DNA from 2 places in the Variovorax sp. HW608 genome. Region 2 is predicted to be linked to the other one. Evidence: predicted binding sites of a transcription regulator. Region 2 holds the regulator's gene; the other holds the start of a gene.
What was found. Region 2 encodes NrdR, which represses ribonucleotide reductase genes. Its sites were predicted from a motif close to CACNANATNTNGTG; they were not measured.
Positions count from the first base shown of each region.

Region 1 (4,341 bases), 1.3 Mb from region 2:
CGGCCTTGATCTTCTGGCGCAGTTCGTTCCAGTCGAGCGTGGACGAACGGTCCACTTCGACGAAGCCGCCGCGTGCCTTCTCGAGCAGGTCGAGCGTGTCCAGCGGCAGCACGCCCTTGTCCCACAGCGAGCCCTTGTAGCTCGAATACTTGCCGCGCTCGCGCGCCAGCTCGGTCGAGGCCCAGTAGGCGTAGTAGCAGATCGCCTCCATCGACTCGTCGGCGAACTGCACCGCTTCCTGCGAGGCGTAGGGGATGCGCAGCTCGTACAGCGCGTCCTGGAAACCCATCAGGCCGAGGCCGACCGGGCGGTGGCGCAGGTTCGAATCGCGCGCCTTCTTGACCGCGTAGTAGTTGATGTCGATCACGTTGTCGAGCATGCGCATCGCGGTCGAGACGGTGCGCCCCAGCTTTTCCTGGTCGACCTTGCCGTCCTTCAGGTGCTGCAGCAGGTTGACCGAGCCGAGGTTGCAGACCGCGGTTTCGGTGTCGCTGGTGTTCAGCGTGATCTCGGTGCAGAGGTTGGACGAGTGCACCACGCCGGCGTGCTGCTGCGGCGAGCGGACGTTGCAGGCGTCCTTGAACGTGATCCACGGATGCCCGGTCTCGAACAGCATCGTGAGCATCTTGCGCCAGAGGTCGGTCGCCGGGAGGGTGCGGCTGGGCTTGAGGTCGCCGCGTGCGGCCTTCTCTTCATAGGCGACGTAGGCGGCTTCGAACTCGGCGCCGAACTTGTCGTGCAGGTCGGGCACGCTCGAGGGCGAGAACAGCGTCCAGTTGCCCTTTTCCATCACGCGGCGCATGAACAGGTCGGGAATCCAGTTCGCGGTGTTCATGTCGTGCGTGCGGCGGCGGTCGTCGCCGGTGTTCTTGCGCAGCTCGAGGAATTCCTCGATGTCGAGGTGCCAGCTTTCGAGGTACGTGCAGACCGCGCCCTTGCGCTTGCCGCCCTGGTTGACCGCGACCGCGGTGTCGTTCACCACCTTGAGGAAGGGCACGACGCCCTGCGATTCGCCGTTGGTGCCCTTGATGTGGCTGCCGAGGGCGCGCACGCGCGTCCAGTCGTTGCCCAGGCCGCCGGCGAACTTCGACAGCAGCGCGTTTTCCTTGATCGACTCGTAGATGCCGTCGAGGTCGTCCGGCACCGTGGTGAGGTAGCAGCTCGACAGCTGCGAGCGCAGCGTGCCGCTGTTGAACAGCGTCGGCGTGCTCGACATGAAGTCGAAGGACGACAGCACCTCGTAGAACTCGATGGCGCGGGCTTCGCGGTCGATCTCGTTCAGCGACAGGCCCATCGCGACGCGCATGAAGAAGGCCTGCGGCAGCTCGATGCGGGTCTTGCGCACATGCAGGAAGTAGCGGTCGTACAGGGTCTGCAGGCCCAGGTAGTCGAACTGGTGGTCGCGCTCGGGCTTGAGCGCGGCGCCGAGGCGGGCCAGGTCGAACTGCAGCAGCTTCTCGTCGAGCAGCTCGTTGTCGACGCCCTTCTTGATGAACTGCGGGAAGTAGTCGGCATAGGCCTGCGCGCGCTCGGCGGGCGGCACTTCGCGGCCGATGATTTCCTTGAAGATCGTGTGCAGCAGCAGGCGTGCGGTCGCGAAGGTGTAGTCGGGGTCCTTCTCGATCAGCGTGCGGGCGGCGAGGATCGACGCCTTGTAGACCTCGTCGAGCGGCACGCCGTCGTAGAGGTTGCGCATCGTCTCGGCGACGATCGGCTCGGCGCTGATGCTCTCGCCCAGGCCGGCGCAGGCGGATTCGATCAGGCCCTTGAGTTCGCCGAGGTCGAGCGCGACACGTTCGCCGCGGTCGAGCACATGCAGCGTCGGCGCCGCGGGCGCTTCCTGCTCGCCCTGCTTGGTGCGCTCCTGCGCGCGGCGCTCGCGGTAGAGCACGTAGGCGCGGGCGATCTCGTGGTGGCCGCCGCGCATCAGGCCGAGCTCGACCTGGTCCTGCACGTCCTCGATGTGGAAGGTGCCGCCGCCCGGGCGCGAGCGCATCAGCGCGCGCACCACGTTCTGCGTCAGCACGTCGACGGTTTCGCGCACGCTGGCCGAAGCGGCACCCTGGGTGCCGTGCACGGCCAGGAAGGCCTTCATCATGGCGACGGCGATCTTGTTCGGCTCGAAGGGCACCACGGCGCCGTTGCGGCGAATGATCTGGTAGTTGGCGAGTGCATTGCCGGTGGGCGAACCGGCAACGTCACGGTTTTGCGGCGTCGAGGGTACGGCGCGGGGGGTGGAAGGGGTGTTCAGGGCAGTTTGCATTCAATCCTCGTTTGGCAAATTCTTGTGGGACGGCGGAGCCGCTCTGGCCTTTGTTTCCGGCTGTAAACGTCTGGCAGGGGCACACTATATCTAGGGTCCATTGGGTCTACAACCCACTAGATATAGTGTTTTCCACAAACAACAACCACTGTGAAATTCGCTCGGCGGCGGGTGATGGGGCGGCGGGGCCGCTTCCCGGTTGGCTCAAGGTAGCGCGACCCCCGATCCATGGGCGTTTGCGGCGGATTTGGGCCTGGAAAGCGCATGGTTGCTGCGCCTGCGACTTGCCGGTCGCGGCTTTGTTGTGGCGCAGCATGGGCGCATCGCCCGCTGCGGCGCGATTGAAAAAATCTTCAGGGATCCGGCGTGGCGGCTGGGAACATCGCCCGGTCCCAGCCCAGTTGCTCGCGCAGGAGGCGCCAGTCGAAACCCGGTCCGGGATCCTGCTTGCGGCCCGGTGCGATGTGCTCGTGGCCCGCGACGAAGGCCGTCGGGTAGGCCTGCGCGATGGCGGCGCACAGGCTCGCGAGGGTTTCGTACTGCGCGCTTTCGAAGGTCTCGCCTTCGAGCCCTTCGAGCTCGATGCCGATCGAGTCGTCATTGCAGTTCGAGCGTCCGCGCCATGACGAGGCGCCCGCATGCCAGGCCCGGTCGTCGCAGCTCACGAACTGCCAGAGCTCGCCGTTGCGCCGCACATAGAAATGCGCCGAGACCTCGAGGCCGCGGATCTTGTCGAAGTAGGGATGCGCATCCCAGTCGAGGCGGTTCGTGAAGAGCTGCTGCACCTCGTCGCCGCCATACTGGCCCGGCGGCAGGCTGATCGAATGCACGACGATCAGGTCGACCTGCGCACCCGCGGGCCTCGGACCGAAGTTGGGCGAGGGCAGGGGCCGCGCGAAGCGATACCAGCCGGACTGCCAGAGGCCGCGTGCCGGATCACTCATCGCCGCCGGGACCGTTGGCGTCGTCGCCGTTGGGCGTCGTGATGCCCAGGCGCGCGATGCGGTAGCGGATCTGGCGCAGGCTCAGGCCCAGCCGCGCGGCGGCGGCGGTGCGGTTGAAGCCGGTTTCCTGCAGCGCGCGCACGAGGATCTGTCGTTCCTGCTCGTCGAGGTAGCTCTGCAGGTCCGGCGGCACCGTGGCCGGCGCTCGAACCGATGCGGCCGGTGTGGCCGGCGCGGCCGCGGGTGCCGGCGGGAGCACTGCCGCCGGCTCGAGCGGCGCGGGCTCGAGCGGCGCGGGCGCGCTGGTCGTCCCCATCAGATCGACGCAGAGCACGTCACCCTCGCTCAGGGCCACCGCGCGGTGCAGCAGGTTCTCGAGTTCCCGCACGTTGCCATTGAGGGGATGCGCGGCCAACTGCTGAAGCACCTCGGCCGAAAGGGTGGGTGCCGGCATGCCGGCGTCGCGCGCGATGCGGCCGAGCAGCGCATGGCAGAGCGACGGCAGATCCTCGCGGCGGTCGCGCAGCGCGGGTACCGCGATCTCGATCACGTTGAGGCGATAGAAGAGATCCTGCCGGAAGCGGCCGGCCTGGACCTCCGCGTGGAGGTCCTTGTGGGTGGCGCTCACGATGCGCACGTCCACCGCGTCTTCCTGCGTCGAGCCGATGGGCCGCACGCTGCGTTCCTGGATCGCCCGCAGCAGCTTCGACTGCATCGCCAGCGGCAGGTCGCCGATCTCGTCGAGGAAGAGCGTGCCGCCGCGCGCCGCCTGGAAGTAGCCGTCGCGGTCCTGCGCGGAGCCGGTGTAGGAGCCTTTGCGCGCGCCGAAGAACTCGGCTTCGAGCAGGTTCTCGGGGATCGCGCCGCAGTTCACCGCCACGAAAGGCCCGTCGCTGCGCTGGCTGCAGGCATGCACCGCTCGCGCCACCAGTTCCTTGCCGGTGCCGGACTCGCCGCGCACCAGCACCGGCGCCATGCCGCGCGCGACCTTGGCGATGCGCGCCTTCACGAGCCGCATCGGTTCGGACTCGCCGACCAGGCGATCGAGCGCCGCTGCGCCACTGGCGCCGATCGCGCCGATGGCGGGCGTCGTCCTGCCGGCTTCCTCGGCGGCCTCGGCAGTCCCTGCGGGGC
Region 1 covers NZ_LT607803.1:4,167,002-4,171,342, forward strand. Annotated here, with positions in the region: gene VAR608DRAFT_RS19640 (ribonucleoside-diphosphate reductase subunit alpha) at 1-2,263, opposite strand, end outside; gene ampD (1,6-anhydro-N-acetylmuramyl-L-alanine amidase AmpD) at 2,617-3,207, opposite strand; gene VAR608DRAFT_RS19650 (sigma-54-dependent transcriptional regulator) at 3,200-4,341, opposite strand, start outside.
Region 1: a site for NrdR is predicted at 2,378-2,391, ahead of VAR608DRAFT_RS19640 (ribonucleoside-diphosphate reductase subunit alpha). Genes of this name have one in related genera too.

Region 2 (4,341 bases):
ACGGCCCCCGTGAAGTCACCGTAGTGCGCGGCCGCTGCCTTCATCTGGTCGAGCCCCATGGCCCCGTTCGCCGTCTTCCAGAATTCCGGCTGCACCTTGTTCGCGAGGCAGATGCCCCTGATGCAGGAGGGCGTCTTTGCGGCCAGGGCGGCCTCGAGGTCCTGGTAGTCCTCGGTGCCTTGCGGGAAGAACACCTTGCCGGCCGATATGTCGATCACGGTTTCGCGGCAGCTTTGCTGGAAGGCTGCATCGGTCTTGCAGGGCGTGCCGTCGGGCTTCTGCCCCGTGATGTCGAGCTCTGCGTCGCGAACCATGGCCTGCGCGGCTTCGAGCGCCCGCTGGTAGTCGCTGTCGTTGCCCGTCACCATTTCGTTGAGAAGCGCGGTGCGGCTGCCCCACATGGCGATCAGCGTGGTGAGCATCACCATGACCATGACGACGAACAGAGAGATGCCTTGCTGGCGATGACGGGGTGAGTTCATCAGAGAAATCCCTGCGTGCGAAGATTGAAGACGTTGCGGTAGACCAGATGAATGCGGCCGTCGCGGGACGCGCGCACGGGAGTCCCGCTGCCGTCGACCCGGCAGGTCTGGTAGGTGCCGGCCTGCGGGTTGCTGTTGTCGGTGCCCTGGAGGTCGAGGCAGATTTCGATGGCCGACACGGAGGACCACAAGTTCGCGGCTTTGACCTTGTCGGCCGCGAGCGACTGTGTGCCCGCGTCGGTCTTGACCCGGTAGCTGACCTGGAAGTCCGCCACGTTGCCGATGATGGCCTGGGCCTTCGGGTCGGAGCCCCTGCAATAGAGCTGCGCGTTCCTCACGAAGAACGTGCTGTCCATGCGGTCGCCGGTGGTTTCCCTGCCGAGGCAATCGCGCCGCTGCGTCGCCAGCACCGCGGACGGCTGGTTGCTGACCGATACCTCGTCGGGCAACCCATTGGCGCCTTCCTTGCCGGTCACCACCGTGGGGCCGCCGCCGAAGCCGGTGAAGGCGCTGCTGAAGGCGTAAGCGCCCGAGGCGGCCTGCATCAATTCGACCGAGCCGGCCTGCCGGAACTGGACGCCGATCACGCGCAGCGCGTAGGAGCCTTGCTGCTGCAACTGGCTCATCTCGGTGATCGCGACCGAAGAGCCACGGCTGATGAGCAGCGTCCCGAGCGCGGCGGCAATCACGAGCAAACCGATCGTGAGGCCCACGAGCAATTCGATCAGGGAAGCCCCCTTCTGGCGTACGCGCGGGGGGGTGTTGCGCCGGAAGGCGCCGAGGTGGCGGTCAGGGCTGAACATGGGCGAGATGGCAGATGAGATCGGCGGGGCAGTCGATGCCGGCAGCTCCGGTGGCGACCCTCAATGGCTTTTCATAGAGTTCGATGTCTTTCGCGTCCTGGCCCTGACGCCGGTACTCGTTGGCGCGCCAGGCCACGACGATGCGCAATTGGCGGCGGGTGCCGGGGTCGACTTCGCCCGTGGCGGTGAAGATGGCTGCCTTCCCCATCGGCAGCGTCTCCGAAACGGCGGCGCGCCATTGGCGGACGTCCCATTTCGCGAGCTCGCCTGGAGTGCAACTGCTGGTGTCGCATGAGGTGCCCGGCGCGCCGCTGGCATTGAAGTCGCCGGCGAAGGCTGCGAGCTGCGCAAAGCCGTCGGGATTCGATTTGACGCGTTCCGCGAGATCTTCGATGAGCCGCACGGCTTGCGCGCGCCGCACGCCAGTCTGCGTCTCGGCGAGCGAGCGCAGTTGCACGCCGAGCGTTGCGAGGACGGCGAGGACCAGCACCACGATGGCGACGAGCGATTCCAGCAAGGTGATGCCTTGCTGGAACTTGCGATACACGCGACGCGCCGCACGCCGATGGCTGAGCCTCTTCATTCGTCGCATGTGTGTGCTCCATGGCTCGTGTACATCCAGCCGCCTGCCAGAAGACACAGGGTCGTCGCCAGCGAGTCGCTCACGTCGTCGACGGGACGGAATGTGAAGTTGAAGGAGCCTTCGTTCCATTGGCCCCAGCGGTCAGCCTGAAGCGATTCCGGTGCCGAATCGCCCTGCTGGATTTCGACTTTCACTCCCATCGGCGCGGAAGAGGTCTGGAGAACGATATCGGTGCCGTCGAGCGTGGCGTTCTCGTTCGCATCCGCGAACAGCATCCACCCGCAACTCCACTCGGCAGATGCTGGAGCGCAGTCAGCAGATGCGATGCGCTGCAGGGTCACCTGACCGCCGCGCTTGATGGATTCGGTACGCGCGAGATAAAGCGTGCCGCGCATCTCTTCCACTGCGCGCCGAACCTTGTAGCGGTTCAGCACGTCCCGGAACTGCGGCATGGCGATTGCAGCCAGGATGGCGAGGAGCGCGATCACGACCATCAGTTCGATGGCCGTAAACCCCGAGTGGATGCGGGCCGCCGGGCGGCGTTCGTGACGAAAGAAGGATGAAAACGAGCCTGTCCGCATAGGGCGCGGATGCTAGGGCTCGTTAGGCGGTGACAGATCTCAAAGCGACCGGGCGGCGCAGTTCGCGCGATGAATGGTCAGATCTGCAATCGAAAAGACAATTCGGAACAGTTGTCTTTGGGAGAGCGCTGGCGTGCGGCCAGTCAGATATCCCGCAGCAACTGCCTGAACTCATCCACGTCCTCGAAGCTCCGGTACACCGACGCGAAGCGGACGTAGGCCACCTTGTCGAGCTTCTTGAGCTCGCGCATCACGAGCTCGCCCACCTTGGTCGATTCGATCTCGCGCAGGCCGCTGGAGAGCAGCTTCTGCTCGATGCGCAGCAGTGCGTTGTCGATCTGCTCGATGCTCACGGGGCGCTTGCGCAGCGCCAGCATCATCGAGGCGCGAACCTTCGCGGGCACGAAGTCGGCGCGGCTGCCGTCCTTCTTGACGACCACCGGGAAGGTCACGTCGGGCCGCTCGTAGGTGGTGAAGCGCTTGTCGCAGGCGCTGCACTGGCGCCGGCGGCGCACGAAGTCACCGTCCTCCGAAACGCGGGTCTCGACGACCTGCGTTTCGAGGTGGCCGCAGAAGGGGCATTTCATGCGGCCGCTCCGCCCGGCGCCGGGCCGCGACTCTGACGACGACTTGCAGCGCCGGGCATGGGAATCACGGGAGTCAGCGGTACACCGGGAAACGGCTGGTCAGCGCGTTCACCTTGGCGCGAACCGCCTCGATGTTGGCCGCGTCGCGCGGGTTGTCGAGCACGTCGGCGATCAGGTTGGCCGTGATGCGCGCTTCCTCTTCCTTGAAGCCGCGCGTCGTCATCGCCGGCGTTCCGATGCGCACGCCGCTGGTGACCATCGGCTTCTCGGGATCGTGCGGGATGGCGTTCTTGTTGATCGTCATGTGGGCATCGCCCAGCACCGCTTCGGCTTCCTTGCCGGTGATGCCCTTGGCGCGCAGGTCGACCAGCATCACGTGGCTTTCGGTACGGCCGCTCACGATGCGCAGGCCCCGCGCGGTGAGGGTCTCGGCGACGACCTGGGCGTTCTTGACCACCTGCTGCTGGTAGGCCTTGAATTCCGGCGACAGCGCTTCCTTGAAAGCAACCGCCTTGGCGGCGATCACGTGCATCAGCGGACCGCCTTGCAGGCCCGGGAAGATCGCGCTGTTGATCGCCTTCTCGTGCTGCGACTTCATCAGGATGATGCCGCCGCGCGGGCCGCGCAGGCTCTTGTGCGTGGTGGAGGTGACCACGTCCGCGTGAGGCACCGGGTTGGGGTAGACGCCCGCGGCCACGAGGCCTGCGTAGTGGGCGATGTCGACCATGAAGATCGCGCCGACGTCCTTCGCGACCTTGGCGAAGCGCTCGAAGTCGATGCGCAGCGAATAGGCCGAGGCGCCGGCGATGATCAGCTTGGGCAGGTGCTCGTGCGCCTTGCGCTCCATCGCGTCGTAGTCGATCGCTTCCTTTTCGTCGAGGCCGTAGCTCACGACATTGAACCACTTGCCGCTCATGTTGAGCGGCATGCCGTGGGTCAGGTGGCCGCCTTCGGCAAGGCTCATGCCCATGATGGTGTCGCCGGGCTTGAGGAAGGCCAGCATCACGGCTTCGTTCGCGGAGGCGCCGCAATGCGGCTGCACGTTGGCGGCATCGGCGCCGAAGAGCTGCTTGACGCGGTCGATGGCCAGTTGCTCGGCGATGTCGACGTTCTCGCAGCCGCCGTAGTAGCGCTTGCCGGGATAGCCCTCGGCGTATTTGTTGGTGAGCTGCGAGCCCTGCGCGGCCATGACGGCGGGCGAGGCGTAGTTTTCGCTCGCGATGAGCTCGATGTGGTGTTCCTGGCGGGCGTTCTCGGCCTGGATGGCGGCCCAGATTTCAGGATCGGTCTGTTCGACCAGGTTGT
Region 2 covers NZ_LT607803.1:5,500,758-5,505,098, forward strand. Annotated here, with positions in the region: gene VAR608DRAFT_RS26040 (pilus assembly PilX family protein) at 1-482, opposite strand, end outside; gene VAR608DRAFT_RS26045 (PilW family protein) at 482-1,285, opposite strand; gene pilV (type IV pilus modification protein PilV) at 1,272-1,877, opposite strand; gene VAR608DRAFT_RS26055 (GspH/FimT family pseudopilin) at 1,865-2,449, opposite strand; gene nrdR (transcriptional regulator NrdR) at 2,593-3,036, opposite strand; gene glyA (serine hydroxymethyltransferase) at 3,110-4,341, opposite strand, start outside.